Regions from separate parts of the Butyricicoccus sp. OF27-2pH9A genome, predicted to be linked through region 2. Evidence: predicted binding sites of a transcription regulator. Region 2 holds the regulator's gene; each other region holds the start of a gene.

The links. Region 2 encodes Rex, which represses fermentation and respiration genes when NADH is low (regulators of the CRP and FNR family bind a similar motif). Its sites were predicted from a motif close to ATTGTTAANNNNTTAACAAT; they were not measured.
Region 1: the regulator Rex is predicted to act here: its motif matches at 2,597-2,616, upstream of PG722_RS11940 (butyryl-CoA:acetate CoA-transferase).
Region 3: the regulator Rex is predicted to act here: its motif matches at 1,751-1,770, upstream of PG722_RS11980 (acetyl-CoA C-acetyltransferase).

The regions. Positions count from the first base shown of each region.
Region 1 is NZ_JAQEXK010000018.1:10,227-20,818, reverse strand. It holds gene PG722_RS11955 (amino acid ABC transporter ATP-binding protein) at 1-717, opposite strand, end outside; gene PG722_RS11950 (amino acid ABC transporter permease) at 730-1,368, opposite strand; gene PG722_RS11945 (transporter substrate-binding domain-containing protein) at 1,471-2,337, opposite strand; gene PG722_RS11940 (butyryl-CoA:acetate CoA-transferase) at 2,646-3,986, shown strand; gene PG722_RS11935 (sensor histidine kinase) at 4,081-5,349, opposite strand; gene PG722_RS11930 (LytR/AlgR family response regulator transcription factor) at 5,346-6,083, opposite strand; gene PG722_RS11925 (tRNA lysidine(34) synthetase) at 6,120-6,854, opposite strand; gene rplM (50S ribosomal protein L13) at 7,117-7,545, shown strand; gene rpsI (30S ribosomal protein S9) at 7,560-7,967, shown strand; gene PG722_RS11910 (ParA family protein) at 8,442-9,263, shown strand; gene PG722_RS11905 (ParB/RepB/Spo0J family partition protein) at 9,220-10,155, shown strand; gene PG722_RS11900 (DUF5720 family protein) at 10,168-10,443, shown strand; gene PG722_RS11895 (hypothetical protein) at 10,473-10,592, shown strand, end outside.
Region 2 is NZ_JAQEXK010000008.1:113,738-124,329, reverse strand. It holds partial or broken gene PG722_RS08155 (hypothetical protein) at 1-295, shown strand, start outside; gene metA (homoserine O-acetyltransferase MetA) at 353-1,267, shown strand; gene PG722_RS08145 (redox-sensing transcriptional repressor Rex) at 1,343-1,999, opposite strand; gene PG722_RS08140 (isocitrate/isopropylmalate family dehydrogenase) at 2,038-3,195, opposite strand; gene PG722_RS08135 (aconitate hydratase) at 3,290-5,212, opposite strand; gene PG722_RS08130 (type III pantothenate kinase) at 5,535-6,380, opposite strand; gene PG722_RS08125 (metallophosphoesterase family protein) at 6,407-6,913, opposite strand; gene PG722_RS08120 (hypothetical protein) at 7,086-7,352, shown strand; gene PG722_RS08115 (hypothetical protein) at 7,365-7,730, shown strand; gene PG722_RS08110 (hypothetical protein) at 7,744-7,983, shown strand; gene PG722_RS08105 (GreA/GreB family elongation factor) at 8,241-8,738, opposite strand; gene PG722_RS08100 (SulP family inorganic anion transporter) at 9,045-10,592, shown strand, end outside.
Region 3 is NZ_JAQEXK010000018.1:24,237-34,828, forward strand. It holds gene PG722_RS11970 (hypothetical protein) at 1-56, shown strand, start outside; gene PG722_RS11975 (acyl CoA:acetate/3-ketoacid CoA transferase) at 101-1,657, shown strand; gene PG722_RS11980 (acetyl-CoA C-acetyltransferase) at 1,849-3,039, shown strand; gene PG722_RS11985 (enoyl-CoA hydratase-related protein) at 3,311-4,129, shown strand; gene PG722_RS11990 (3-hydroxyacyl-CoA dehydrogenase family protein) at 4,244-5,119, shown strand; gene PG722_RS11995 (spore maturation protein) at 5,281-5,808, opposite strand; gene PG722_RS12000 (nucleoside recognition domain-containing protein) at 5,932-6,516, opposite strand; gene PG722_RS12005 (AbrB/MazE/SpoVT family DNA-binding domain-containing protein) at 6,605-6,847, shown strand; gene spoIIID (sporulation transcriptional regulator SpoIIID) at 6,915-7,187, opposite strand; gene PG722_RS12015 (TetR/AcrR family transcriptional regulator) at 7,528-8,100, opposite strand; gene PG722_RS12020 (sodium ion-translocating decarboxylase subunit beta) at 8,354-9,505, opposite strand; gene PG722_RS12025 (biotin/lipoyl-containing protein) at 9,521-9,907, opposite strand; gene PG722_RS12030 (OadG family protein) at 9,922-10,251, opposite strand; gene PG722_RS12035 (pyruvate carboxylase subunit B) at 10,254-10,592, opposite strand, start outside.

The sequences.
Region 1 (10,592 bases), on a different contig from region 2:
CGGCGTGCCCTCCTCAACGATGGTGCCGCCGTCCATGAACACGACATGATCGGCCACATCGCGGGCAAACGCCATCTCGTGGGTGACGATGATCATGGTGGTGTGCTGGTCCGCCAGTGAGCGGATAACGCGCAGCACCTCGCCGGTCAGCTCGGGGTCGAGCGCCGAGGTCGGCTCATCGAAGCACAGGATATCCGGCTTGAGCGCGAGCGCACGTGCAATGGCAACGCGCTGCTGCTGACCGCCGGACAGCTGGTGCGGATAGTGGCTCATGCGGCCCTCGAGGCTCATCATCTCGAGCAGCTCGATGGCGCGGTGCTCGATCTGCTCGTGAATCTCGCGCTTGTTCTGCTTGTAGTCCGGGCGTTCCTTGGCCTGCAGCAGGGGAGCGAGCATGACGTTCTCCAGTGCAGTGTACTGCGGGAACAGGTTGAACGACTGGAACACCATGCCGAAGTGCAGACGGTTTTTGCGAATCTGCGCATCGCTCTTGGCGGCATGGTCGGCAGCGTCGAGCAGTGTCTCGCCGTTTACAATGATCTTACCCTCATTCGGGGTTTCGAGAAAATTCAGGCAGCGCAGCAGCGTGGTCTTGCCCGAACCGGACGAGCCGATGATGGCAAGCGCCTTGCCGCGCTCCAATGTAAAGCTGATGTCTTTGAGCACCTTGGTAGAGCCGAAGCTCTTATAAAGGTGCTGTACCTCCAGAATAGGCATAACGGCTCCTCCTTATTTAAAGTAATCCATTTTCTTTTCGATCCAGCCGAACAGCAGGGTCAGAATACCGTTGAACAGCAGGTAGAATACGGCAGTGTAGAACAGCGGCCAGATGATACCGGCGCTCTTGATGAACTTTTCGCCCATCCACAGCACCTCGTATACCGCGATGGTACGCGCCAGTGCGGTATCTTTAACAAGGTTGATAAACTCGTTGCCCATCGGCGGGATAACGCGCTTGATGACCTGCAGCAGCGTTACCTTGAAGAAAATCTGGCTTTTGGTCATGCCGAGCACCTGACCGGCTTCATACTGGCCGCTCGGAATGCCCTGAATGCCGCCGCGGAAGATCTCCGAGAAGTAGCAGGCGTAGTTGATGACAAACGCAACCAGCGCAGCGGTGAAGCGTGGCAGGGAAATATCCCACAGCAGGGCAGGACCGTAGAAAATGATGATGATCTGGAGCATAAGCGGCGTGCCGCGGACGATCCAGACGATGATTTTGATGAGTGCGCGCAGCGGTGTAATGCGGCTCATCGAGCCGAAGCTGATAAGCAGACCGAGCGGCAGAGCGAATACCAGCGTCAGGCAGAAAAGCTGTACGGTGGTAACAAAGCCGCCCATCAGGCTGAGTGTTACATTGGCAAACATGTTGTTTCCTCTTTACCTCTTTTTTACTTTATTTCCTGTGACACATAAGGCAGAAGACGGTAGTCCGCCTTCTGCCTTATATTGAACTGAGGGGATGGGAGATTAAGCCTCCGGATCTACGATTGCTTCCTGTACGCCGTATTTCTGAGCCAGAGCCAGAACCACGCCGTCCTTGTAGGCGCCCTTGTAGAAGTTGTTGAATGCTTCGGTCAGGTCAGAACCCTTGCGGAAGCCTACAACGTAGTTCTCGTCCTCCTCACCGTTGGCCTCGTTGAGGTTTACGGTGTAGGTCAGGTTCGGGTAGCTGGTGCCCTCGCCAATCATAGCGCCTGCCATCAGCAGGTCGATCACGCAGGCATCAGAGGTACCTGCGGCAACCTCCATCAGTGCGTCAGCCTGAGACTGAACTGCGGTTGCATTCAGACCGGCAGCCTGTGCAGCAGCCTCACCGGCAGAGCCGGACTCAACCGCGAAGGTCATATCCTTGATAGAGTCGATGTCCTTGGCAGCGTCCGCCTTGTCGGACGGAACAACAACAACCTGTGCGTTGGTCGCATACGGGTCGGAACAGTTCATGGAGGTCTTGACCTCATCGGTCAGGGTCATGCCGTTCCAAACGGCGTCAACGCCCTTGGAATCCAGCTCCATGATCTTGTTGTCCCAGTTGATCTCAATGAACTCAGCTTCTACGCCGAGGCTCTCGGCGAAAGCCTTTGCCATGTCCGCGTCAAAGCCGACCCACTCGTCCGAGCCGTCTTCCTTATAATCCATCGGTGCGAAATCCGTGATGCCGATGACCAGCTTGCCGTTGCTCTTTACATAATCGATATCGCTCTCAGCGGAAGCTGAGGTGTCAGCCGCATCGGCGCTCGAGTCGTCGGCCTTGGCAGCAGAGCCGCCGCAGCCGGACAGCATGGATACACTCATTGCGCCTGCCATCAGCAGTGCAAGAAGTTTCTTCGTCTTCATTTTTAGAAAACCTCCTGTAATTCAGTTCATATCTTGTTTACTATTATAACACTTTAGCGCAGAAAATCAACCCCTGATTTTCATGCGGATTTTCAGTATTTTTGAAGGATAAATGGGCGGTATTTTGTGCAAAATCTAAAATAACAGGATGAAATATAAGGAAAAGAGGGCGGGGAGCGGTTTGAATGGATTCTCACTCTTTTTTGCGAACCTGTGTTGACCTGTACCCCAAAAGAGATTATAATCATAAGTAAGCATGATTGTTAAAGAATAAACAATGAAGAACAAGTAAGACGGAGGGAATCAGCGTGGATTATACTGCACTGTATCAGCAGAAGCTGACAACGGCGGATGAAGCCGTTAAGGTTGTTAAATCGGGTGACTGGGTAGACTATGGCTGGTGTACGGGTACGCCTGTTGCACTGGACAAGGCACTTGCTGCCCGCATGGGCGAGCTGGAGGATGTAAACTTCCGCGGCGGCGTACTCATGCGCCGACCGGCGGTATTCGATATTCCGAATGCAGCCGACAAGATCACCTGGAACTCGTGGCACATGTCCGGCATTGAGCGCAAGGCCTGCATGGAGGGCTTCGGCTTTTACAGCGCACTGCGCTACTCCGAGATGCCGCGCTGGTACCGCGAGAACGTCCGTCATGTCAATGTAGCCATGATTCAGGTGGCGCCGATGGACGCACACGGCTGGTTCAGCTTCGGTCCGCAGGCTTCGCACCTCAAGGCGATCTGCGATGTATCCGATGTTATCATCGTTGAGGTCAACAAGTATATGCCGCGCTGCCTTGGCGGCTTTGAGGACGGCATTCACATTTCGCAGGTGGATATGATCGTTGAGAGCGACACCGAAATGCCGCAGATGGGCGCAGGCGGTGAGCCGACCGAGGTTGATAAGGCGGTTGCAAAGCTGATCGTGGAGGAAATCCCGAACGGCGCGTGCCTGCAGCTGGGCATCGGCGGCATGCCGAATACCGTAGGCTCGATGATCGCGGAGTCCGACCTGAAGGACCTCGGCGTTCATACCGAGATGTACGTTGACGCTTTCGTTGACATTTCCCGTGCAGGCAAGATCAACGGCTCGAAGAAGGCCATCGACCGCGGCCGTCAGGTGTTCGCGTTCGGCGCAGGCACCCAGAAGCTGTACGATTTTGTAAATGATAATCCGGAGTGCATGTCTGCACCGGTATCCTATACTAACGATGCGCGCACCATTGCACAGATCGACAACTTCATTTCCATCAACAATATCGTGGATGTGGATCTGTTCGGCCAGATGAACGCAGAAAGTGCCGGTATCAAGCAGATTTCCGGTGCAGGCGGCCAGCTGGACTTCGTTCTGGGCGCATATCTGTCCAAGGGCGGCAAGAGCTTCATCTGCTGCTCGTCCACCTTTAAGAAGAAGGACGGCACGCTCGAGAGCCGAATTCGTCCGACGCTTGAGAACGGCTCGGTCGTTACCGATGCCCGTCCGTGCGCGCACTGGTTCGTCACCGAGTACGGCAAGGTAAACCTCAAGGGTCTGACTGCATGGCAGCGTGCGGAGGCTCTGATCTCGGTTGCGCATCCGGATTTCCGCGAGCAGCTGATTCAGGAAGCGGAGAAGATGCGTATCTGGAAGCGCTCCAATAAACGCTAAAATGCTGTCGGCGGAACTACAGTTCCGCACGGTGTTTGCTACTGTTTATAAGAAAACGCTCTGTGAAAACAGAGCGTTTTTTCTTATGCAATTATTAAAGTGAAATTCGCAGGATAAACTGCTGATTCTTAACCGAAAAGCTGTACACGCCGCCGTATCGCTCGACAATGCTGCAAATGCTGTGCACGCCGATGCCGTGTCCGGCGCGGTTGGAGACCGGCACGCCGTGGCTGAACTGCACCGGCTGCGTGCAGTCGTTGACAATCTGCAGGAAGAACTTTCCGGATTTTTCGTAGGCCTGCACCTCAATATGTCCGGGAACACCGTCTGCGCGCGCGCTGCATGCGTGAATCGCATTCTCAAGCGCGTTGGAGAGCAGCACGCACAGGTCGCTCTCGGCAAGCGGCAGCTGATTGGGCAGCACGGCATGCACCGCAAGCGGGATGCTCTGCGCCTTGGCGCGGTCGGCAAACGATGAGAGAATCAGGTTTGCGGCCTCGTTTTCGCAGTAAACGGTCACGCGGCTGGCTTCGATTTCCTCGCTGATGGAGTGAATGTACTGCAGTGCCTGCTCATACTGCTTATTCTCGATGCAGGCGGTGATGTACTGCAGATGATGCCGCAGATCATGCCGGTAGGTGCGGGTTTTCTGCTGAGAGATACGCAGTGCTTCAATCTCACGGACGGCCTGATGCACCTGCAGGTCAAGATTGCTTTTCAGCTCCTCCAAATGCAGCCGTGCGTGCTGCTCTCTGGAAATGTGAATCAGGAACAGCAGGTACGCCGCACTGCACACGAACGGCATGAACTCCACGACTACGGCCGAACCGGAGAACAGCAGGTCGGTGTAAACGCGGGTGGCATAGTCAAACGCATAGTACACCGCGGGCACAATGCCGAACTGACACTGCACCGCCCGCGAATACTGCGACACCGACCGGATGGCAGGTGCGGTCTTGAGCAGCAGAATGAGCAGCGGCACGGTGACGATCATTTCCACAGCGTACTGCATGGTGTCTCCGCCGGAGAAGATGGCGACCGCGATCAGCGCCAGCCAGCGCCGCAGCTGACAGCACAGGTACGCCGTCAGCACAGAAATCACCGGCCACAGGCGTTCATGACTGAGCGAGCACAGCGCGAGCACAAGCGGCAGGTGGGTGTGCAGCGGATACAGATAGCGTCCGAAGCCCGGGTCCACACCGAGGTAGGCGATGCCGGACAGGCAGAAGATCATCAGCGTGTACAGCAGCATGCGCTTTTTCGCCTTGGGCGTCCAGTGGATATTGCAGAATGCCGCAGAGAGCGCGATGCCGAACAGCGTAACGGCAACGGAGTTGCAAAGGTCAACAGCGAGTGCGATCATGTCAGGAACACCTGCTCTTTCTGAAAGGCGTGTTCAAGGTACGCATCCTTGATGTCGTTGTAGCGTCCGCGCGGAATGGGCAGCTCGGCGCGGCTGGACATGATGAGCGTTTTCGGCGTGATCGTCTGGATATGCTCTAAATTTACAAGGTAGGAGCGGTGAATACGCAGGAAATTCCTGTGTTCGGCAAGGCTTTCGCACAGGCTGTCCATGCTGCCGGCGGCTTCGAGCACGGTGCCGTCCGTCTTGTGCAGCAGCAGGGAACGGCGGATGACCTCGCAGTATTCCAGCTTGTCCAGTTCAACGCGCGTGATGCCGGTTCTGCAGCGCAGAATCAGGCTGGCGCTGCTCTCACGCGAGCAGGCGGCAATGACCGAATCCATCAGCCGGAAGAAGCTTTCCGGCCAGATCGGCTTGAGCTGATAGAAATACGCGCCCACCGTATACGACTGCACGGCAAACTCTGCGGATGAGGTGAGAAAGATGATCTTCACGTTGGAGTCGTACTGACGGATCTCACGGGCGGCTTCGATGCCGTTTTCGCCGGGCATGAGCACATCGAGCAGCAGAATGTCAAAGCGTGCGCCCTTTTCGATGGACGCCAGCAGCTCGAACGGGCTTTGGAAGGCCGTCGGGGCGATATCGGCGTTGTGTTCCGCACGGTAGCTGCCGAGCAGCTCGTGCAGTTCATCGAGCACGCTGAGATCGTCGTCGCAGAAGCCAATCTGGATCATGGTTCTCATCTCCTTTCTTTTTATATAGGGAACAGATCATTTGTAATCGCGGCGGGTCTTGTCCGGTTCCCAGCCCTCGAGCGGGTAGCGCTGCATGGCGCCGAAAATGCGCTCGCGCACACCGGGCATGGTCTTTTCGAGATTTTTCAGCAAATCCTTGATCTCCTGCCGCTTGGTGTTGCCGTCCGCCGGACACGGATTGTGCACGATCGGCAGCTCATGCCGTTTGGCGAACGAGCGCACATAATGCTCCGGCACATACAGCAGCGGACGAATGAGCGTGATGTCGGCGCGGTCGAGGTAGGTTACCGGCGAAAAGCACGAAATGCGGCCTTCATAAAATAGGGAAAGCATGTAGGTCTCGACCACATCGTCAAAGTGATGGCCGAGCGCAACCTTGCTGCAGCCTGCCTTGCGGGCGGCATCGTGCAGGGCACCGCGGCGCAGCTTGGCACAGAGCGAGCAGGGGTTTTCCTCATGGCGGATATCAAACACGATAGGGCCGATCTGGGTGGGGACACGGATGTACTCGACGCCCAGCTTGTCGCACAGCGTCTGTACAGGGGAGAAGTCCATCTCATCATAGCCCATCTCCAATGTAATAGCCACGACTGTAAAATGGTGCGGATAAAAGCGACTCAGCTGGCTGAGCGCCACGAGCAGCGCGAGTGAGTCCTTGCCGCCGGAAACGCCGACCGCAATCCTGTCGCCCTCATCTATCATATGGTAATGGTCCACCGCACGGCGGACATAGGAAAGCATTTTCTGCATAACAGTCTCCTTTTTGATCGTACATATTAAAATTTATCAGAAAACGCCAAAAATCGCAAATGCAAAAAATGAAATGCAAAGTGAGTATTCGAGAGTATGAGAGAGATTAAAAGAGAAAACAAGAGAATGTGTTGGATTGAAGATATTTTTTCAAAATTTCGCTTGACTTGCGCAAAATGATGTGTTTTAATAAATATGCTCGTTTCGAGCGATCAATCAGTTGTCAAAGTATTTTTGATATATATAAACGGAGGAAAAAACCATGTCTACTTTTATGGCTAAGGCAGAAAATGTCGAGCGTAAGTGGTATGTACTGGACGCAGCTGGCAAGCCGCTGGGTCGTACTGCTGCAACCGCTGCAATGCTGCTTCGCGGCAAGCACAAGACCACGTTCACTCCCCATGTTGACTGCGGCGATTTCGTAATCATCGTCAACGCTGACAAGGCGGTTCTGACCGGTAAGAAGCTCACCCAGAAGTACTATCGTCATCACACCGGCTGGGTCGGCGGTCTGAAGGAAGTTCAGTACAAGACCCTGATGGCTGAGAAGCCGGAGTTCGCTATGCAGCTCGCAGTTAAGGGCATGCTGCCGAAAAATTCCATCGGCCGTCAGTCCGCTACCCGTCTGAAGGTATTTGCTGGCGAGAACCACAATCATCAGGCTCAGAAGCCCGAGAACTGGGAAAAGTAAGGGAGGATTAACTGATGTATACACCTAAGAAGGCATATTTCTATGGCACCGGCAGAAGAAAGTCCTCTGTTGCCCGCGTTCGTCTTTTCCCGGGCGGCACCGGTGAGATCAAGATCAACAACCGCACCATCGACAACTACTTCGGTCTTGAGACCCTGAAGATGGTTTGCCGTCAGCCGTTCGAAGTAACCGGCACCGAGGGCAAGTTCGACGTAGAATGCACCGTAACCGGCGGCGGCTTCACCGGCCAGGCTGGCGCAATCCGTCACGGCATCGCTCGTGCTCTGCTGCAGGCTGATTCCGACCAGTACCGCGCAGCTCTGAAGGCTGCCGGCTTCCTGACCCGCGATCCGCGTATGAAGGAACGTAAGAAGTACGGTCTCAAAGCAGCTCGTCGCGCTCCGCAGTTCAGCAAGCGATAATCGACTGCTCAGACTATATCAAAATGGTTCAAAAAGCCCGGAAAATCAAGGTTTTCCGGGCTTTTGCTATATCTAAACGGGCTGATATGGTTTGACCAAATTTGGCAAAACGAGAGCCGTTTTCACCCAATTTTTAGTGGTTAAATATAGGACAACCGGCAAAAATGGGGTCAAAAAACGGCCTTAGTGGTTAAAAAATAGGACAACCAGAGAGCAATTTCGGGGGTATTTTTGAGGGCGATTTGGCACTCTCAGACACCGGATTTTTCGCTGGAGGGTTTGGCATAATCTGACCAAATCTGAACAATTAAATACGATTCTAATGCAGGCACTCAGTAACAAATAACTGGGTGCTTTTTTCATTTCAGGGAAAAAGATTCCTGCATTAGAAAGGGCCGTCACTTTATGATTTTGAAGTGGCGGCTTTTTCTATTTCCAGAAGCAATAGCAACAATTAGAAATGAGGTGAAGTCAATGAACACGCAAATCATTGCCATTGCCAACCAGAAAGGCGGCGTTGGCAAGACAACGACCTGTGCCAACTTGGGAATCGGGCTGGCGCAGGCCGGAAAGAAAGTCCTGCTGATCGACGGGGACCCGCAAGGAAGCCTGACAATCAGCCTGGGCCATCCCCAGCCGGACAAGCTGCCCTTTACGTTGTCAGACGCTATGGGGCATATCCTGATGGATGAGCCGCTTCGTCCCGGCGAGGGTATCCTGCACCACCCAGAGGGTGTAGACCTGATGCCTGCGGACATCCAGTTATCCGGTATGGAGGTATCCCTGGTAAACGCCATGAGTCGCGAGACTATCTTGCGGCAATATCTGGACACGCTGAAGGGGCAATACTCCCATATCCTCATCGACTGCCAGCCCTCCCTGGGTATGCTCACAGTCAATGCGCTGGCCGCTGCGAACAGGATCATCATTCCCGTTCAGGCGGAGTATCTGCCCGCCAAAGGGCTGGAACAGCTGCTCTCCACGGTAAACAAGGTAAAGCGGCAGATCAACCCCAAGCTCCAGATAGACGGTATCCTGCTGACGATGGTGGATAGCCGAACCAACTTTGCCAAAGAGATTTCCGCGCTCCTGCGGGAGACCTATGGCAGCAAGATCAAAGTATTTGGCACAGAGATCCCCCATTCTGTCCGGGCAAAGGAAATCAGTGCAGAGGGAAAAAGTATTTTCGCCCATGACCCTGGCGGCAAGGTGGCAGAGGGGTATCGAAATCTGACGAAGGAGGTGTTGAAACTTGAAAAGCAGCGCGAAAAAAATAGAGCTGGCCTCGGTAGATGATCTGTTCTCCACCGAAGAAGGCCGTCAGGATGCAAAGCTGGAAAAGATTCAGGAGATTCCGCTGTCTGAACTGCATCCCTTTAAGAACCACCCATTCAAAGTCAAGGATGACGAAGCCATGATGGAGACCGCTGACAGTATCAAGCAGTATGGCGTTCTGGTTCCGGCGATTGCTCGACCGGACCCGGAGGGCGGTTATGAGCTGGTAGCCGGACACAGGCGGCACAGAGCCAGTGAGCTGGCAGACAAGGAGACCATGCCGGTCATTGTTCGGGATTTGGATGATGATGCCGCCACAATCATTATGGTTGACAGCAATCTGCAACGGGAAAGTCTGCTCCCAAGTGAAAGGGCTTTTGCTTACAAGATGAAGCTGGAGGCTATGAAAAGGCAGGCTGGCAGACCGAGTAAAGAAAATTGTTCCCAAGTTGGGAACGATTTTGGGAAGAAGTCCAGCGAGGTTTTGGCAGAGCAAGTAGGTCAGAGTAAAAACCAGATTTTTCGTTATATCCGTCTGACTGAACTGATTCCTGAATTGATGGATATGGTCGATGAGAAGAAAATCGCCCTGAACCCTGCCTATGAGCTGTCCTTTCTCAAAAAGGAGGAACAGGTAGACCTGTTGGACGCGATGGACAGCGAACAGGCTACCCCTTCTCTTTCTCAAGCCCAGCGGCTCAAAAAATACAGTCAGGAGGGGCATCTGACTCTCGATATGATGCGTGTCATCATGGGTGAGGAAAAGAAAAGCGATCTGGACCGAGTGACATTTACCTCTGACACCTTGCGGAAGTATTTTCCTAAAAGCTATACGCCCCAGCGGATGCAGGAAACCATCATCAAGCTGCTGGAGGCATGGCAGAAAAAGCGTCAGAGAGACCAGGAACGATGAAAGGAGCCGCCTATGATGGATATTTCAGCCCGTGAGCTGAAAGGACACAACATTCTCGCCGTAGAGAGGTTTTGGGATAACACCCGCTGGATGATTGAGTTTTCCGTCCTGCGTCCCAGCACAGCTTACGGCAGCCCCGGAGAGGAAATGCGGCTGTTTTTGACCGAGGACGGGTATCAGGCTGCCCTGCAAAGCCAGCAGCGTCGGGAGATTAAGATCAAGCGTTACGCTCGTGTGATTGAGGGACATATCCTCGATTTCAAACCGGGAAAACGCCGCCGCTCATAAACCCATACAACGAAAGGAAAGGAATGACTATGTGTACGGTAAAGGAAATTCAAGAAGCAATCCGGGAAGATTGCAAATCTCAGCATGACATGGAATCAACGGATATTGACCGAGTGATGCAAACACTTCCTTTCGCCCAGGAGGAGCCA
Region 2 (10,592 bases):
CAACAGCTTATTTAGTATATCAAAACCAGAAGTGTTTGTCAAGAACTTTTTTCGATTTATTTTTCAATCAATCTTCGTTCATCGACTCGATTCTATTTTGACCGCTGTCGAAACAGCTTATTCAGGATACCAAACTTTTCACCATTTGTCAAGAACTTTTTTTCAAATTCTTTTTTGGTATGCTGAACCGCTGTTTGAAAACAGCTTATTCAGGATACCATTATTCCCCCTGTTTTGTCAACAGTTATTTTTCATTTTTCTGCATTTTATGCAAACCCTTGAGATACTGCCGTAAATCTGCTATACTGAATATATTATATAAAGATTTGTAAAGAAAAAAGGAGGTGTCGGCTTGCCTATTAAGATAGCCGACAGTCTGCCGGCACGCGCCGTATTGGAAAGCGAAAACATTTTCGTTATGACCGAACACCGTGCCGCGACACAGGACATTCGTCCTCTTCGCATCGGTTTACTCAACCTGATGCCTCTGAAAATCATTACCGAGACCCAGATCCTGCGCTGTTTATCCAACACGCCGATCCAGATCGAGGTCGATCTGATCCAGACCGAAACGTATCATTCCAAAAATACGCCAGAGGATCATCTTCTCACCTTTTACAAGACATTCGACGATATCCGCGACCAGAAGTATGACGGTTTTATCATCACCGGTGCGCCGGTGGAGACCATGCCGTTCGAGGAAGTCGAATACTGGAAGGAACTGACCGAGATCATGGACTGGACTAAAACGCACGTTCATTCCACGCTGCACATCTGCTGGGGAGCGCAGGCCGGTCTGTATTATCACTACGGTATTCCGAAGTACATGCTGCCCGAGAAAATGTCCGGCATTTTCAAGCACCATGTTCTGCTGCCGAAGGAGCCGCTGCTGCGCGGCTTTGATGATATCTTCTGCGCACCGCACTCGCGCCACACCGAGGTACGTGCCGCCGACATCCGCAAAGACGAGCGTCTAACCATTCTCGCAGAGTCGCACGAAGCCGGTGTGCACATCGTGGAGGCGATGAACGGCCGTCAGATCTTTGTTCTGGGCCATGGCGAGTACGATGCCGACACACTCAAAAAGGAGTATGAGCGTGATCTGGCCAAGGGCATGAACCCCGAGGTGCCGCGTCATTACTTCCGCAACGACGATCCCAACGAAGACGTGCTGGTGACCTGGAAGGCACATGCCAACCTGTTCTACACCAACTGGGTCAACTACTATGTGTACCAGACAACACCATATTATCTGGACAAAATGTAACACAAAAGCCGCTCATCCATTGGATAGCGGCTTTTTCGCACAAAAAGGGAGTATCCAAAGATACTCCCTTTCGTTTTACAGGTTCTGTTCTCTTTTCTCATCCGCTGCGCCGACCAGATGGCACAGCGTCATCAGGCTGTCCGACAGGTGCACGTTTTCGACCGGAACGCCCAGTCCCTCCAGATGAAGGTCCTCGCCGGTGAAATTCCACAGACCGCGGATACCGCGCTCTACCAGACCGCGTGCAATACGCGGAGCATCTCCTCGCGGAATGGTGAGCACTGCCACATCCGGCTTGTTGCACTCGATGAACTCCGCAAGCGTATCCGCGCTGCGCACCTCATGGCCGCCAAAGCGCTGACCGATGAGCTGCGGATTTGCGTCAAACGCACACAGCAGCTCAAAGCCGCTGGCAGAAAAGTTAAAGTTATTGAGCAATGCACGGCCGAGGTTGCCGGCACCCAGCAGAATCGCCGTGCGGCCGGTCCGCAGACCCATGATCGCACCCAGCTCCTCCTGCAGTTTGTCGATATTATAGCCGTAGCCTTGCTGACCAAAGCCGCCGAAACAGTTAAAGTCCTGACGAATCTGCGAAGCGGTCAGTCCCATGCGCTCTGCCAGTGCTTTGGAGGAGATACGCTGCTCCCCTTCAGCCTTCAGCTCACAAATATTCCGATAATAGCGAGGCAATCGCTGAATTACCGCTTTGGAAACCTCTTGCTTGCGTTCCACAGACTCTCTCCCTCTCTCAAATTCTATTCTCGTGTAAATTACAGCTTAGCGATAGTATCCAGCACATAGTCGGTAAATTCCTGCGCGGTTGCACCGGTATCACGACCGGTAACAACAACCTTGCGCTCCTCTACCATGCAGATATCAAGTGCGCGGTCGAGCTTCTTCGCCAGTTCGATTTCACCGATGTGCTCAAGCAGCATAACAGCTGCACGCAGTACGGAGGACGGGTCCGCATACTTTGCACGGCCTTCCTGTACCATACGCGGCGCAGAGCCGTGAATTGCCTCGAACATCGCATAGCGCTTGCCGATATTGGCAGAGCCTGCCGTACCAACACCGCCCTGGATCTCAGCGGCCTCGTCGGTGATGATGTCGCCGTACAGGTTCGGCAGTACAACGACCTTAAAGTCGCGGCGGCGCTTGTCGTCGAGCAGCTTTGCGGTCATGATGTCGATGTACCAATCATCAAACTGTACTTCCGGATACTCCTTGGCTACCTTCTGGCAGGTATCGAGGAACTTGCCGTCGGTGGTTTTGATGATATTCGCCTTGGTGACGCAGGAAACGCGGTTCTTGCCGGTCTTGCGTGCATAGTCGAATGCCAGACGAGCGATACGCTCGCAGCCCTGCGAGGTAGCTACGGTAAAGTCGATGAACAGATCGTCATCAATCTGTACGCCCTGAGAGCCGACAGCGTAGCCGCCCTCGGTGTTCTCGCGGTAGAACGTCCAGTCGATACCCAACTCCGGCACCTTTACCGGGCGCACGTTGGCAAACAGGTCGAGAGCCTTGCGCATTGCAACGTTTGCGGACTCTACGTTCGGCCACGGATCGCCCTTGCGCGGGGTCGTGGTGGGGCCCTTCAGGATAACGTGGCACTTCTTCAGCTCTTCCATAACGTCGGGCGGGATAGCGCAGCCGAGCTCGGCACGGCGCTCGATGGTCAGACCGTCGATCACGCGGAACTCTACCTTACCGGCCTTTACCTTGTCCGCCAGCAGAACCTCCAGCGCATGCTGAGCCATGCCGGTGATCATCGGGCCGATGCCGTCGCCGCCGCACACGCCGATGATCAGCTTGTCCAGCTTGGAGTAATCAATAAAATCGTCCTGCGCCTTCATATCCATGATACGCTTGCGCTGGCTCTCTACAACTGCCTCAAATTTATCCAGAACAGACTGGTCGATAGACATAGTTTTGTCCTCCTACACCATTGATATTATTTTAACAAAAGAAAATATGGCTGTCAAGGGGAACCGCGCGGCTCCCCTGTCGAGCCTGACAGGCTTACTTGTTCTGCTGACGTGCATACAGCAGCGTGCCGCCTGCAAGCAGTGCGTGACGCTGGCGCTCGGAAACCTCACAGTCGGCCTTGAAGGTCTTGCCGCCGCAAACAACGGTGACCTGCTCGCCGTTCTTTACTTCCTCGAGCACGTTCGGCAGAGAGATTTCATCCAGCAGATTGATTGCATCGTAGTCTGCCGGATCGGCAAAGGTCAGCGGGATGATACCGGAGTTGACCAGATTTGCCTTGTGAATTCGTGCGAAGGACTTGCACAGTACAGCCTTTACGCCCAGATACAGCGGAACGAGCGCTGCATGCTCACGGGACGAGCCCTGACCGTAGTTTGCGCCGCCGACAATTACGCCGCCGCCCTGCTCCTTGCAGCGGGACGGGAACTCCGGATCGACGTTGATGAAGCAGTAGTTGGAGTAGTACGGCACGTTCGAGCGGTACGGCAGCAGCTTTGCGCCGGCCGGCAGGATGTGGTCGGTGGTGATGTTGTCCTCGGTCTTGAGAACGACCTTGCCGGTGTAGGATGCCTCGAGCGCCTTGCCCAGCGGGAAGGGCTTGATGTTCGGGCCGCGAACGACCTCAACCTCAGCCGGATTCTCGGCCGGCTTTACGATCATGTTGTCGTTGATGGTGAAATGCTCGGGCATTTCGATCTCCGGCATCTCACCGAGGGTGCGCGGATCGGTCAGCACACCGGTCAGTGCAGACGCTGCTGCAACCTCCGGAGATACGAGGAAGATCTGTGCATCCTGGGTGCCGGAACGGCCCTCAAAGTTGCGGTTGAAGGTACGCAGCGATACGCCGCCGGACTCCGGCGACTGGCCCATGCCGATGCAGGGACCGCAGGCGCATTCAAGGATACGCGCACCGGCCGAAATGATATCCGCCAGAGCGCCGTTCTGCGCCAGCATATTGAATACCTGCTTGGAACCGGGGCTGATGGTCAGCGAAACCTCCGGGCTTACGGTCTTGCCCTTGAGGATGGAAGCGACCTTCATCATGTCGTAGTAGGAGGAGTTGGTGCACGAACCGATGCAGCACTGGTTTACCTTGATCTCGCCGATCTCGGATACCTTCTTGACGTTATCCGGCATATGCGGCATAGCTGCCAGCGGCTCGAGTGCGGACAGGTCTACGGTGTACTCCTCGTCATACTCTGCGTCCGGGTCGGAGGACAGCGGTACCCATACGTCGCCGCGGCCCTGTGCTTCGAGGAACTTCTTGGTTGCCTCGTCGGACGGGAAGATCGAGGTGGTAGCGCCCAGCTCAGCGCCCATGTTGGTGATGGTGGCACGCTCCGGTACGGACAGGGTCTTTACGCCCTCGCCTGCGTACTCTACGATCTTGCCGACGCCGCCCTTGACGGTCATCTGGCGCAGTACGTCCAGAATAACGTCCTTCGCAGATACCCACGGCGACAGCTTGCCGGTCAGGTTGACGCGGACCATCTTCGGCATCGGAATGTAGTACGCGCCGCCGCCCATTGCGACTGCAACGTCCAGGCCGCCGGCACCGAACGCCAGCATGCCGATGCCGCCGCCGGTCGGCGTATGGCTGTCCGAACCGATCAGGGTCTTGCCCGGTGCGCCGAAGCGCTCCAGATGCACCTGATGGCAGATGCCGTTGCCTGCCTTCGAATAGTAGATACCGTGCTTCTTAGCGACAGAACCGATATATTTGTGGTCGTCCGCATTCTCGAAGCCGGACTGCAGGGTATTGTGGTCAATGTAAGCGACCGAGCGCTCGGTCTTGACCTGATCGACGCCCATCGCCTCAAACTGGAGATAAGCCATCGTGCCGGTGGCATCCTGCGTCAGCGTCTGATCGATCTTAAGGCCGATCTCCTGACCCAGTGCCATTTCGCCGTCTACCAAGTGCGCTTTCAAAATCTTCTGCGCGATTGTCATACCCATGTGTGTTTCCTTCGCTCCTTTATGTCCCGACGCGAAAGTCTTTCGCTTTCGCGCCCCATTCTCGTCAGAATGGGTGGTTGCGGCTTCCACAGCCTTCTCCACGGCGCATCTCGCACCGTGCCCCAAAAAACAAAAATAGAAGTGGTGTTCGCATACACGAAACCACTTCTATTTTACAACATTCTATCGGTTTTGCAAAGCACTTTTCACCGCAGTGATTTGAAAAAGTTCAAGCCTTTTTCTGCGTTTTTTCAGCAGAATTACTGTTTTCGTCAGAAAGTCACTTGTATTTGTCGAAAAAGCGGTTTCGCAGCAGCTCAACTCACTTGTTCTCCTGCCATGTACCTTCCTCGGTCACTTCGATGACGCTGCTAGTCATATCCAGCTTGCGGTTTTCAAACGCCTCGCGGTTGTTCTCGTAGATGAGACGCAGACCCTCGAGCGTCAGGTTCGGGTCCACATCGTCGATGAGGTCGCAGTATTCCGCCATCATGCGGCCCATGCCGCCGGTAGCGACAACTCTCGCCTTGCCGCCCAGCTCCTTCTGGATATCCGTGATAATGCCGGTCAGCGCGCCGACATAGCCGCGCACCGCACCGGACTGCATGGACTGCACGGTAGTCTTGCCGATGGCATTCTCCGGCCGCTCAATGTCCACGCGCGGCAGCTTGGAGGCCTTGAGGAACAGCGCTTCCATCGCCACCTTCAGACCCGGGAAAATCGCGCCGCCCTGATACGCGCCGTTCTCGTCGATGGCGTCAAAGGTGGTCGCCGTGCCGATATCCACGATGATGAGTGGCTTGCCGTACTTGCGAACCGCAGAAACCGCGTTGACCAGTCGGTCCGCGCCGACCTCGCGCGGGTTGGCATAGCAGTTCTTGATGCCGATGTCCACATCGCGGCCTGCAATGACCGGCTGCACAAACAGATACTTGCGGATGGCGTTGATGAGCGTGTACATCACCGGCGGCACTACGGACGCGATAACGACCGCAGTCGTATCCGCACAGGCGATATCGTGGAAGTGATAATACTGCGCGATCAGCATACCCAGCTCATCCGAGGTGCGCTCGGAATTGGTGGAAATGCGGAACGAGCCGCGCAGCTTGTCTCCGTCATATAAACCGAACACCATGTTGGTGTTGCCTACGTCGATTGCTAAAAGCATAATGTTCTCCTAATTTTCTATTTCTCTTACAGACGCTCTTTTCGCAGCAGACTGCCGTCCTCATCGACCAGCTCGAGCAGCGCAGCCCGTCCGTTCTCGATGGTCAGCCGTGCATAGCTGGCCGGACCGCCGCGCGGCAGACTGATGCTGCCCGGATTGCATACCCACACGCCGTTCTCCCGCTCGAGCATCATGCGGTGCGTGTGCCCGAAGAACGCGAGCGTGCAGTGCTCCTCGTAAGCCCGCTGGGACACAATGCCGCTCGACAGCATGCCGACACGCTCACGGTGGCCGTGCGTGATATAAATCCGCACGCCGCCCGGTATCACAACCGCATTCAGCGGCACATCGGGATCAAAATCGTTGTTGCCCCGCACGCGGTAGATCGGCATGGCCGGGAACACGCGCTCGATCTCGCGAGCATCCTCGGCGTGATCGCCTAAGTGAATGACCACATCCGGTTCTTCCCTGTCTACCGCAAAGGCCATTGCCATGTTATAGCCGTGGGAATCTGCAAATATCAGCACTTTCATGTTGTTCCCTCTCTCTGCGCCGCACATATAGCTGTATTTTACACCGAGTATCCCGCGATGTAAAGTAATTTTCTTGCGATCAGCCACAATTTATTCCCCTGTGCACACACTTCTCCTCCCGGCGGCATATACTGTCATGAAACAACTTCTTATGAGAGAGGACGGGACGCGAATGAATCAGAACGAACTGCTCCGCAGACTTGCGGCACAGGCCGGTGGAGACGCGGCGCTCGAACGGCTTTCCGGTGCGCTCGGCACCGCAGACGGCAGGCGTGCGGTCGAGCAGCTGTCCGCACAGCATGCCGCTGAGCTGGAACAGGCCGCAAAAGCCGCGCAAAGAGGTGACATGCGCAGCGCAGCACAGGCAGCGCAAAAACTCATGCAGACACCCGAGGGTGCGCGGCTTGCCGCTCAGCTTCGGCACATTTTCGGCAAATAAGGAGGCGTTTGGATGGAAAACGATATGCTTTCCTCGCTGCTGAGCGACCCGGAGTCACTGCAGAACGCGATGAAAACCGTGTCCGACCTGCTCGGCGGTCAGCCGTCCGCACAGGCAGAGCCGCAGAGCACCTACGATCCGGCCTCCGAAATGATGCAGAAGGCGCTTCCGGTCATCGGCGCGATCGCGCAGAGCGGACAGAATGCCGTAAAACCGGAAAAACGGGCGCTGCTCGGCGCACTCAAGCCGTTCGTCGCGGAGGAGGTTTCCGGCCAGTTCGACCGAGCGCTCCGTCTCGTCAGCATGGCGCGGATGGCGCGCGCGGCACTCGGACAGGTGAACCGCTCCGCAGACGATACCGCGCCGCGAGCCTTATAGGAGGTGCTGACCCATGTATAACCGCTATCTTGCTGCCGCAGAGCAGACCGCACCGGAAACAAACGAACCGCCGCAGAGCAGCACCTTTTCCGGTCTCGGACGCACGCTGAATGCGCGTCTGCAGGGTGTCCGGCTGGACATGGATACTATGATCGCCCTGCTCATCGTGTGGTTCCTGCTGATGGACGATGACGGCGTGGTGGATTGGGAACAGTTTCTGCTCACCGCCGCCCTGCTCCTGTTTGGGCTGTGAGTACATGAAAAAACTGCCGCACGGTTGATGTGCAGCAGTTTTTTATTGCAATCGCGTGCAATAATTGAGAATGAGCGCTATCCTTGCGCAAGTTCCGTCCGCGCTGCCGAGATTTCTTGCAATACGGCAAGTATTGCAAGAAACCGCGCCTCATCAGTACGCAGAATTTATTCGCAAACCGCTCTTGTTCCATTATGCGGTATTGCCTTAATCCGCGCCTTCGGTGCGCACATTCATTTTCCATTCTCCATTTTCAATTACAAAATAGGTCCCGACCCATCATCCTTCTCCTTGGTGATGGACTTGATCACAACAGTATAGCTGTCGCCCTCCTCGGTGGTGACATCCACCCGGTCACCGACCTTTTTGCCGAGCACCGCCTTACCGAGCGGTGCCTTGCAGCTGATTCTGCCGTTCAGCGGATCACACCGCACGGTCGTTACCACCTGAATGGTATCCGTGTCATCATCGTCCTCAAACAGCAGTTCCACCTTATCGAACAGACCGACCTCATCCGCGCCTGCCTTATCCTCAATCACATGCGCGGATTTAATCATGCGCTCCAGATATCGAATGCGGCTGCGGTTGCGGTTCTGCGCCTGCTTGGCGGCTTTGTATTCAAAATTTTCACTCAGGTCGCCGAACGCGCGTGTGCGCTTGACCTCCTCGATCAGCTCGGGCATCAGCTCCAGCTTGCGGTGGTCCAGCTCCTTCTGCATCATTTCAATGTCCTGTGCGGTCAGATCGTCATGCATAGCTTTTCATTTCCTTTCATGCTTCCATGCTCATGCCTTAGATTATATGCTGTTTGACGGAATTTTGCAACGCCTGTCCTCCCGTCAAATTTCCGCATGGTTAAATTCACATGATAACCGCGCAGAATGTTCAACAATTTTCACAATTTTCTGTTTTTCTGCCATTTTTATTTGCTGTAACGTTTTCCATATGATATACTGTTGCTATACGCCTGTACACCACAAAGCAGGGTGCTGACGTTTTCCGTTGGCCGCCCTGCTTTTTGCTGTGTACGGGAGAATCACGAAAAGGGGAATAAAAACATCATGGGAACTGCATTTTTGCGGCAGCTTCAGCAGGAATTCAAGGGCTACAACGGGCAAAAGCTGGCCAAGGACCTGATGGCCGGTCTGACCGTTGCGGCAGTGGCGCTGCCTCTGGCACTGGCGTTCGGCGTATCGGCCGGTGCGACGGCGGCCTGCGGCCTGGTTACGGCGATTGTTGCCGGTCTTATCATCTCGGCGCTGACCGGCGGCTATTATCAGATTTCCGGTCCGACCGGTGCAATGGCAGCCATTCTCGGCTCGCTGATCGCGACCTACGGCATGCAGGGCATGTTCGTGGCAACCTTTCTCGCCGGTGCGCTGCTCATCCTTGCGGCTGTGCTGCACCTCGGCAACCTGACCGCCTTCGTACCCGCGCCGGTTATCACCGGTTTTACCTCGGGTATTGCGGTCATCATCGCGATGGGTCAGATCGACAACTTCTTCGGCACGCACTCAGAAGGGGCCAGTGCGATTGCGAAGATCATCTCGTATAAGGATCTCGGCTTTCATCCGGATATTGCTACCACGCTGATCGCGCTTTTTGTCGTTCTGCTGATGGTGTTCTTCCCGAAAAAGTGGAACGCGGTCGTACCGGCCTCGCTCATCGGCATTATCATCGCAACTGCGGCAACGATGATTCTAAAGCTCGATATAGCAACCGTCGGCGAGATTCCGAAAACGCTCATGCTGCCGGATCGTCTGTCTCCGGCACAGATTGACTGGAACACGGTTCCTGCTCTGCTGGCGCCGGCATTCTCCATCGCGGTGCTGAACATGCTCGAAAGCCTGCTGTGCGGTGCGTCTGCCGGCCGCGCGACCGGCGTCAAGCTCAACAACGATCAGGAGCTGTTCGCACAGGGCGTCGGAAACATGGTGCTGCCGATGTTCGGCGGCATTCCGGCAACTGCCGCTCTGGCGCGTACCTCGGTAGCGGTTCGCTCGGGTGCGCAGACCCGTCTGACCGGCATCTTCCATGCGGTCGGTCTGCTGATCATGATGTTTCTGCTCGCGCCGGTCATTCAGAATGTGCCGCTGGCCGGTCTGGCAGGCGTGCTGATGGTCACTGCATGGCGCATGAACGAGTGGCACGCCATTAAGTACATGTTCAGCCACCGTTTCAAGGGTGCCATGGCGAAATTTATCGTCACCATGATCTGCACCATCGTATTCGATCTGACGGTTGCGATCGTAGTCGGCGTTGGTCTCGGCCTGATCCTGATGGTTGCCCGTCTGTCCAAGCTGCAGATCAACTACGAGCGTGTTGACATGTCCCGTATCAAGAACAACGACGAGGCGCTAAGCGAGCGTTACCGCAACGCAATGGTCGCTTACATCACCGGTCCGCTGATCTTCGCCAACATCGATACCATCGAGCAGCTGACCGAGCGTGTCGGCACCTGTGATACGCTGCTGCTGTCCATGCGCGGCGTGCCGTATATTGATATTTCGGCGGCACAGGCGCTGATGAATATTCTTCGTTCGCTGCACGAAAACGGTGTGGATATCGTACTGTGCGGCCTGCCGAGCAGTGCCATGAATATGATGCAC
Region 3 (10,592 bases), on a different contig from region 2:
CGGATGAGATTCCGCAGGCGATAGATAGAATCAGGTCTTTCACGTCACAGGCGTGACCACTGTAAAACCGGTCGCACTATTATCAGGAGGATTGATAAACATGAAGAAAGTAAGCATCATCACCCCGGAGGAAGCTGCTCTGAAGGTTCAGGACGGCGATACCATTGCTACCGGCGGTTTCGTATCCTGTGCTTGCCCGGAGACCCTGTCCAAGGCTCTCGAGAAGCGTTTTCTTGAGACCGGCCACCCGCAGAACCTGACCCTGTTCTTTGCAGCCGGTCAGGGCCACCGCGATGGCACCGGCGGTGACCATTACGGCCATGAAGGCATGGTTAAGCGCGTTATCGGCGGCCACTGGGACCGTGCTCCAAAGCTCGGCGAGCTGGCTCTGAACAACAAGATCGAGGCTTACAACCTGCCGCAGGGCGTTATTTCGCACATGTACCGCGATATCGCTGCTCACAACATCGGCACCATCACCCACGTTGGCCTGAAGACCTTCGCTGACCCGCGCAACGGCGGCGGCAAGCTGAACGACGTTACCAAGGAAGATCTGGTAAAGATCGTTAACATCGAGGGTCAGGAGCGCCTGCTGTACAAGGGCTTCCCGATCAACGTTGTATTCCTGCGTGCTTCCTACTGCGATGAGTACGGCAACTGCACCGTACATCGTGAGATCGGTCCTCTGGACGTAACTGCTATGGCTCAGGCCTGCAAGAACTCCGGCGGCAAGGTAATCGTTCAGGTTGAGAAGATCGTACAGGGCGGCTCTCTGGACCCGAAGCTGGTTGCTATCCCGGGCATCTATGTTGACTCTGTTGTAGTCGGCACCGAGGAGGAGAACATGCAGTGCCTCGGCATGCCGTACGACGGCGCGCTGACCGGCGAGTTCCGCATCCCGGTTGACGCTATCCCGCCGATCCCGATGGACGCTAAGAAGATCATCGCCCGCCGCGCTGCTATGGAGCTGCCGCAGGACGCTATCGTAAACCTCGGCACCGGCGCACCGGAGAAGATCGCTAACGTAGCTGCTGAAGAAGGCATCTCCGACAAGATGACCCTGACCGTTGAGGCAGGCTCCATCGCAGGTGTACCGTACGGCGGCACCCAGTTCGGCGCTGCTGCTAACGCACAGTGCATCATCCCGCACAACGTACAGTTCGACTTCTATCAGGGCGGCGGCCTTGACGTTGCATTCCTCGGCCTGGCTGAGACTGCTCCGAACGGCGACCTGAACGTATCCAAGTTCGGCACCCGTCTGGCAGGTGCAGGCGGCTTCATCGACATCACCCAGAACGCCAAGAAGGTTGTTTACTGCGGCACCTTCACTGCAAAGGGCCTCAAGACTGAGTGCAAGGACGGCAAGCTCGTTATCACCCAGGAAGGCGCTAAGAAGAAGTTCGTTAAGCAGGTTGAGCACATCACCTTCTCCGGCGATTACGCTAACGAAGTACATCAGCCGGTTCTGTACATCACCGAGCGCTGCGTATTTGAGCTGCGTCCGGAAGGCGTTACCCTGACCGAGATCGCTCCGGGCATCGACCTGCAGACCCAGATCCTCGACCAGATGGAATTCGTTCCGAAGATGGCTGACGAGATCAAGACCATGGACGCTCGCATCTTCCGTGACGAGCTGATGGGTCTGGCTAACGACTAATCAATTCTATTTGTGCAGATTACGCAAACGGGAACTGGACTTTTCATATAATTTTACAGAATCGACCAATTCCCCTTGCATTCTGCAGAATAGTTTGATAAAATATTAACGAACTCAAGAAAATCGAGTTTCCATCACCATGCGGCGGCATAGTTTTTTCGCCGCATCAGTAGAAAAGGAGAAACAGCTAAATGAACGTTTACATCTGTTCCGCTGCCCGTACCGCAATCGGCACTTACGGCGGCACCCTCCGCGATGTACACTCCTCCGAGCTTGGCACCGCTGCTGCAAAGGCAGCTATCGAGCGTGCAGGCGTTGACAAGGAAGCAATCGACGAGGTTCTGTTCGGTCAGGTACTGCAGGGCGGCGTAGGCCAGAACGTAGCACGTCAGGTTTGCCTGAAGTCCGGTCTGCCGATCACCACCCCGGCTATGACCCTGAACAAGGTTTGCGCTTCCTCCATGCGTGCCATCTCCCTCGGCACCCAGATCATCCGTTCCGGCGAGAACAAGATGATGCTGGTAGGCGGCTGCGAGTCTATGTCTGGTGCTCCGTACATCTCCCGCGATACCCGTTGGGGTGCTCGCATGGGCGACAAGAAGCTGGTCGATATGATGGTATACGACGGCGTATTTGATGTATTCAACCAGTACCACATGGGCATCACTGCAGAAAACGTAGCTGAAAAGTACGGCATCACCCGCGAAATGCAGGACGAGATCGCTCTCGCTTCCCAGCAGAAGGCAGCTGCTGCCATCGCTAACGGCCGCTTCAAGGACGAGATCGTTCCGATCGAGGTTAAGAAGAAGAAGGAAACCGTTATCTTTGATACCGACGAGCATGTAAAGCCGAACACCACTCTGGAGATTCTCGGCAAGCTGCGCCCGGCATTCAAGAAGGACGGCGGCACCGTAACCGCAGGCAACGCTTCCGGCATCAACGATGCAGGCGCTGCAATGATCATCGCTTCCGAGGAGTTCGTTAAGGCAAACGGCCTCAAGCCGCTGGCTAAGGTTCGTGCTTGGGGCTCTGTAGGCTGCGATCCGTCCATCATGGGCGTAGGTCCGATCGAGTCCACCCGTCAGGCTCTGTCCCGCGCAGGTCTGACCGTTGCTGACCTCGACCTGATCGAGTCCAACGAGGCATTTGCTGCACAGGCTGCTGCTGTTAACCGTGAGCTTGGCTTTGATATGGACAAGGTTAACGTAAACGGCGGCGCAATCGCTCTGGGTCACCCGATCGGTGCAGCCGGCTGCCGCATCACCACCACCCTGATCCACGAAATGATCAAGCGCGACCTGACCATCGGTCTGGCTACCATGTGCATCGGCGGCGGTATGGGCGAAGCTATCATCGTTGAGCGCGACGAATTGTGCAAGTAACTTCGCCTTGCACTCTAGGGGACTTCAAAAGTCCCCTAGATACACACTTCAGTTCCGTAGAAACTGAAGTGTGATACCCGAATGACGCCGCCCAAGGCGGCTGAGTCGAGGTGTAAAAACCGAGGTACACGCCCCCGGTTTTTACGAACAGAAGCTCGCTTCTGTTCTATTTTGACTGCAAACATCCTTTGGATGTTTGGTAATCTCCGAACGGAGATTGCTTTTGAGCGTTTTACGCTCATAGCACATATTCTGAAAGGAAGTCTTAAAAATGACTGACGTAGTAATCGAAAAAAAGGGTCATGTTGCGATCGTTAAGATCGAGCACATGAAGGCTATGAACGCTCTGTCCACCGACATGTACGCACAGCTGGAAGAGGCATTCGACGAGCTGGCTAAGGATCTGGACGACGTTTATGCAGTAGTTCTGACCGGTTCTTCCACCGTTAACAAGAAGGGCAAGACCGTTAACTCCTTCGTTGCAGGCGCTGACATCTCCGAGATGGCTACCAAGACCTGTGCAGAAGGCAAGCTGTTCGGCAACGAGTCCAACCGCGTTTGCTGGAAGATCGAGAACTTCAAGCGTCCGGTTATCGCTGCCATCAACGGCTTCTGCCTCGGCGGCGGCTGCGAGCTGGCTATGTCCTGCGACATCCGTCTCGCTTCCGAGAACGCTTCCTTCGGTCAGCCTGAAGTTGGTCTGGGCATCACCCCGGGCTGCGGCGGCACCCAGCGTCTGGCTCGCTTCGTAGGCGCAGGCAAGGCTAAGGAAATGCTGTACACCGCTCGCGCTAACTACACCGCTCAGGACGCTCTGGACATGGGCCTGGTTAACTACGTATATCCGCTGGAGAACCTGCTCGATGAGGCTGTAAAGCTGGCTGAGGAGATCGCTGCTCAGGCTCCGATCGCTGTTTCTCTGGTTAAGGAAGCTGTAAACGTTGGCATGCAGACCGACCTGAACTCCGCTCTGAAGTTCGAGGGCAACTGCTTCGCACAGTGCTTCGCTACCGAGGATCAGAAGTACGGCATGGCTTACTTCCTGGACAAGAACCGCGACAAGCCGGCTAAGGAATTCAAGAATAAGTAAGCATTGAGACAGTCGGACCGCACAATTCAAAACCAGATTGTGCGGTTTTGACTAATCAATATTCGCAATACCTGTTCATCCATCCGCAAAGAGTGAGAGAGAGGTTAATTTAGCATGAAAGTTTGTGTATTCGGCGCTGGCAACATGGGCGCACGCATCACTGAGGTATTCCTGAACGCAGGTCATGACGTTACCATGATCGACATCAAGCCGGAGTTCACCGAGCGCGGCAAGACCGTTATCACACACGATTACGAGTTCCTCGTAAGCAAGGGCAAGATGACCGCAGAGCGCAAGGACGAGCTGCTCGCTTCCCTCAAGACCTCGGTTGACCGCAAGGACGCTGCCGATGCTGACTTCATCATGGAAGTTATTCTGGAGCGCATGGATCTGAAGAAGGACCTGCTGGAGGATCTGGACAAGATCTGCCCCGCTCACACCATCTTCGCTTCCAACACTTCCGGTCTGTCCATCACCGAGATGGCTGCCTGCATCCCGCACCGTTCGGACAAGTTCATCGGCTGCCACTTCTTCAACCCGGCTCAGATCATGAAGCTGGTTGAGGTTACCCGCGCGATCCAGACTTCGGACGAAACCTTCCAGACCGCATTTGACCTGATGGCATCCCTGGGCAAGACCCCGGTTGCCGTTAAGGAAGGTCCCGGTTTCGTTGTAAACCGCATCCTGATCCCGATGATGAACGAGGCAATGGGTATCGTTGCTGATGGCATCGCTTCCCCTGCTGATATCGACGTTGCTATGCAGCTTGGCGCAGGCATGAAGTCCGGCCCGCTGCACACCGCTGACCTTGTTGGCCACGATGTAAACCTCGCAATCATGGAGACGCTGTACCGCGAGACCGGCGATCCGAAGTACCGTCCGCATCCGCTGATGCGTCAGATGGTTCGTGCCGGCTGGCTGGGCGTTAAGACCGGCAAGGGCTTCTTCGACTATGATGGTCCTTTCGGCAAGGAGATCGTAAAGAAGTAATCGCTTTGCAATATGAAAAGCATCTGTGCTTCGGCATAGATGCTTTTTATTTTCTCAGCCTGTATTTTTTGCATATTGCACAAAGAATACAAGTAATGTTTATTTAATTCGCTAATTTTTGACATAAGCTATGGTAATTTTTTAACATACACGATATAATATTAACTGTATGGGAAATATATTCTAACCAATGCTGCAGAGGCGGTAAATGCTGCCAGATCACCGCACAATGCCGCAAATACAGCATATCTGGTTCGGTTTAAACCAAGGTGCCCGCTGTACACGCTGATTGTGTACAGGCTGGTTTCCGAGGCTCCCAGCATCACTGCGGCCACGCGTCCGGCATAGCTGTCCGGTCCGCAGCGTCGTATAATTTCACTGCCCATTGCCAGTCCTCCTCCTCCGCTGATCGGCTTCAGCAGGGTCAGGGCTGTGCATTCTTTCGGTATGCCCAGTATACGCAGTGCGGGCGCGAGCACGCTTGCCGCAATATCAACGGCACCTGAGGCGCGCAGCATGAACACGACTGTCAGCATCCCGACCATAACAGGCAGTATCTGCACCGCGGTTTTCAAACCGACGGCTGCACCGCGCAGAAAAGTTGGAAATACGTCCACGCCTTTGCACAGCGCATACAGGCTGATTCCCGCCAAAAGTGCCGGAATGAGCGCGTTCTGCAAAATCTGCAACAATCTCCCTCCTTGTATTATTTCCCTTGCTTGGAAATTTTTTGATGATTGTTTGCTTATTCGACAAATTTCTTGCTTTTCATGTGTGATAATACTACTTGTAAGGCGCACTTACCTGTCCCGCTATTCCCCATCCGGAAAAAAAGGACGCAGCAGCTTGCTGCTGAGCAGCACCGCCGCAACGGAAGCCGCAGAAGCTCCCCACACCGGCAGCATAATATCAAATGGCGCGTGTGCTCCGCAAGCCGCACGAACCGCCGCCACCGTAGACGGAATCAGCTGAATTGAGGTTGCGTTCAGCACGATCAGCGTCAGCACGGTATCCGGCGCTCCGCTCCGCCCTGCAAGAACATACAGCCGCTCTGACGCACGCAATCCCAACGGCGTTGCCGCGTTGGATAACCCCAGCAAATTTGCCGTTACATTGGCGCTTACTGCTTCCATCGCCTGTTTATCCTGCGATGCGCTTCCGAACAAGGGACGCAGAACAGGAGCCATCAGATGGGACAGCCGCTCTGCCAGTCCGGAAGCCTGCAGCAGCTCCATCACACCGCTCCAGAAGCACATCAGCCCGGTGATACTGATTGCCAGCGTGATCGCTTCCGCAGCCCCTGTGGGTACCGCTGCCGTAACCTCTGCCAGCCTGCCCGTGACCGCACCGCATAGCAGCGCCATACAAAGGAACACCGTCCAGATAACGGACAGCATATCGTGTTCCCCCCCTTCCGTCCAACATCCCGAGTGAGTGGGATTTGGTAATACATTTTTTATGATAAAGAAATGGAGTGTGTTGAAAATGAAATCCACCGGTATTGTTCGTAAGGTTGATGAACTTGGTCGCATCGTGCTCCCGATTGAGCTGCGCCGCACTATGGGCATCGAAGTAAAGGACGCTCTGGAAATCTACGTTGACGGCGATCATATCGTCCTCAAGAAGTACGAGCCGTCCTGCGTATTCTGCGGTAACGCAAAGGACATTATCCACTTCAAGGGTAAGAATGTCTGCAGCGATTGCGCGCATGAGCTCGGCCTGCTTTAAGCCTTTACATAGCAACACTGTCACGCTGCTTCTGTTTGCCGACTTTCCGCTTGGAAAGTCGGTTTTTTTATTTTTCACCGCGTCGCTGTGCCGCTTCGGCGCGGTATTTCGCCTGTGTTGCTCTGCCGCCGCGTATGTGCCGCTCCTGCTTGTTCACCTGCAGAACGGTCTGTACGCGCTCATACAGCTCGGTATTCAGCTTTTGCAGGCGCGTTGTGATATCCTTATGTACGGTTGACTTGGATATTCCGAACCGTGCCGCAGTCTGCCGCACGGTGGCCTTCTGCTCGATCATGTACTGCGCCAGACGGATCGTGCGCTCCTCCGGTAAGCCCTTCACCGCTGTTTCCCTCCTGCCTGATGAGGTTTCATCTGTGACAGTGTATGTGGATTCGGGGACGGTTAGAACGCATTTGTATCCGTTTAAGGGCAAAAGAAAACGCGCTGCTATTGCAGCGCGCAGTCTGTCGAAAAAGTCGTATAGTCAGCATTTCGCGCGGCAGCGCGCACGAAACAGCATTTGCTCTGCAAATGCTCAAAAAGGGTGAGCATGTATCACCCTTTTTGAACTTCTGGAGGGAGAAAGTTTCTGTATAGGAACTTTCGGACGACTTTGGAACGGCCCACGGTCCGTTCCTGCTTGTCGGCGAAACTGTAGTTTCGCGACAGCCTCAGCGCTGCTATTGCAGCGCGTGCATTCCCTGTGTGTGATAGGTGATCAGCTGATTCAGTCCGGCACGGACTTCGCTCGGGCGAACGCGGTTCTTGAGGATATGTACCGTCCCGTCCACCAGATTGCGTGCCATGATCTGCGCCATCATCGGGCTGTTCTCCTCGTCAGCCAGCATGGGCACGATCTTGGACGCAATCAGCTCAATCATTACCGGCCGCAGGTTTTCATATCGAGTGCCGTTGGCCTGCTCCATGATAAGAAGAAGGCCGTATTTCTCCGCCAGCAGCAGTGAGAGTACCTCCTCGGTGAGCAGCATCCGGAATTCCTGCGCGTCCATGTTCAAGTCAAACCGCATGCTGCGGAAGCGCAGGATCATGCGCTTCAGGCCGTCTGCAGCGCTGTCGGTCAGCTCGTAGAACAGCTCCTCCTTGTTTTTGAAGTAGTGGTAGAGGTTGCTCTTGCTGATATTTACCTTGTCCGCGATCATCTGCAGTGAGGTGCGGTCGTACCCACGCTGCAGGAATAAATGCTCGGATTCGAGCAGAATTTTGTGTCGAAGTTCGTCTTTTAGTACCTGCACAATAAGGACCACCCGTTCATTTCTTACATTTATTATAAAACAGGGCGACATAAATTGTCAAGAAAGCATAAAAAATTGAGAATGGAAAATGTAGAATCAGCGTGATGTTTTACCTTTGCGTGGGAGCACAATGTGCTCTCCCTGCGGGATATCGTATGCATACCGTTACAAATAGACGGCCATTATTTTCAATTCTTCTCAACCAAAAAGCGTAAAAAAAGAACCCGAAAATTCGGGTTCTTTTGCTTTGCACTTACGCGCCGAATACCTTGAGGACAAAGCCTGCGGCAACAGCGGAGCCGATAACACCGGCTACGTTCGGGCCCATCGCGTGCATGAGCAGGAAGTTTGCCGGATTGGCCTTCTGGCCCTCAACCTGCGAAACGCGGGCTGCCATCGGAACGGCAGATACACCGGCCGAGCCGATCAGCGGGTTTACCTTGCCGCCGGTCAGCTTATACATAACCTTGCCGAACAGCAGGCCGCCGACGGTCGAGAACGTGAACGCGATCAGGCCAAGGATGATGATCTTGATTGTCTCCCAGGTCAGGAAGGTGGACGCAATCGCCTTGCAGCCTACCGACAGACCGAGGAAGATGGTGACGATGTTGCACAGCGCGTTCTGCGCGGTGTCGCTCAGGCGGTCGGTCACGCCGCACTCACGCAGCAGGTTGCCCAGCATGAGCATGCCGATCAGCGGAGCGGTATCCGGAATCAGCAGGATAACGATGATGGCAACTGCGATCGGGAATACGATCTTCTCGGTCTTGGAGACCTGACGCAGCTGCTCCATCTTGACCTCGCGCTCCTTCTTGGTGGTCAGCAGACGCATGATCGGCGGCTGGATAAGCGGTATAAGCGCCATATACGAGTACGCCGCAATAGCGATGGCGGGCAGATAATCCGCTGCCAGACGGGATGCGACCAGAATGGAGGTCGGGCCGTCCGCACCGCCGATGATGGCGATGGCTGCCGCAACCTTGCCCGGGAAGCCGAGCACAAGCGCGAGCAGAAATGCGGAGAAGATGCCGAGCTGTGCCGCTGCACCCAGCAGCAGCGAGGACGGACGCGCGATCAGCGGGCCGAAGTCGGTCATGGCACCGATGCCGAGGAAAATGATGGACGGATAAATCGCATGCTGGACGCCCTGATAGAACACCCACAGCATACCGGGACTGGAACCGTCAACCGGTGCGTTGAGCAAACCGGTCAGCGGCAGATTGGCCAGCAGCATGCCGAATGCAATCGGAACGAGCAGCAGCGGCTCAAACTTCTTGCCGATACCCATGTACAGCAGCACGCATGCAATGATGATCATGATCAGGCTGCGCGGATCCTCCGCAAAGGACGCGAAGCCCGAGCTTGCCAGAATGCTGCCTAATGCACCGAAAAACGAAAATTGCATAGTACGTGCCTCCCGTTACATCGTGCAGAGTGCTGCGCCGGTCTGTACGGAAGAGCCCTTCTGTACGCAGACAGAGCCGACCGTGCCGTCATGCGGTGCGCAGATCTCGTTCTCCATCTTCATGGCCTCGAGAATAAACAGCACATCGCCGCCCTTAACGGCCTGACCTGCCGTGCATCGGATATCCAGAATGGTGCCCGGCATGGGCGCTGCAACGGTCTCGCCGCCTGCAGGCGCTGCTGCGGGTGCGGGTGCTGCTGCCGGAGCCGGCGCTGCCGCGGGTGCCGGCGCTGCTGCAGCCGGTGCCGGTGCGGGAGCCGCGCCGGTCGGAACTGCGCTTACCGACCCCTTTTCTACTTCTACTTCAAACTGCTTTCCGTTAAGCGATACCTGATATTTCATGTTTCTTTCTCCCCTTAAACCGCCTTGATGGACTTAAATACAAGCTGATCGAGCGGAATGCCCGTTTCGTGGCTGACAATAGCCATAACGCAGGCCGCCTCCACCTCGCTGACGCCTTCCAGCTTGACCTGCGGAACCGGTGCAGGTGCTGCTGCCGGAGCCGCAGCCGCCGGAGCCGCTGCACTGACCGAAGCCGGATGCGCGGTGTGCTTTTCGAGCGCGCCCATCACACGGGAAATAACAGCGATGACACCCCAGAGAAGTGCCAGCATCAAAAATACAATAACGATACCGGACAGGGCGATCATGAGCGCGTCCAGTACGCTGATCGGATCGTGTACCATGCTCACTTAACCTCCTTGAACGAATAGCTTGCGGTGAAGGTCTGTTCCCGACGCTCAAAGAACTGCTCTGCCTGCTGCGGGAATGCGATATAGGACAGGACGTCCTCTTCACTGCGGGCATGCGTGCCGAGATGCTCGCGTGCAGCCGGAAATTCCGGCTCGAGCGTATCGGCAAAGCGGCCGGTCATCGGCTGCTCGTCACCGAGCACCTGCTTGGCGAGCTCGGGATTGACTTCGCCCGGTGCCTTGCCGTATTCGCCGCGGATGTAGCTCTTGATCTCCTTGCCGATCGACTTGTAACGGCCGCCGAGGAGAACGTTGACCGTTGCCTGTACGCCGAC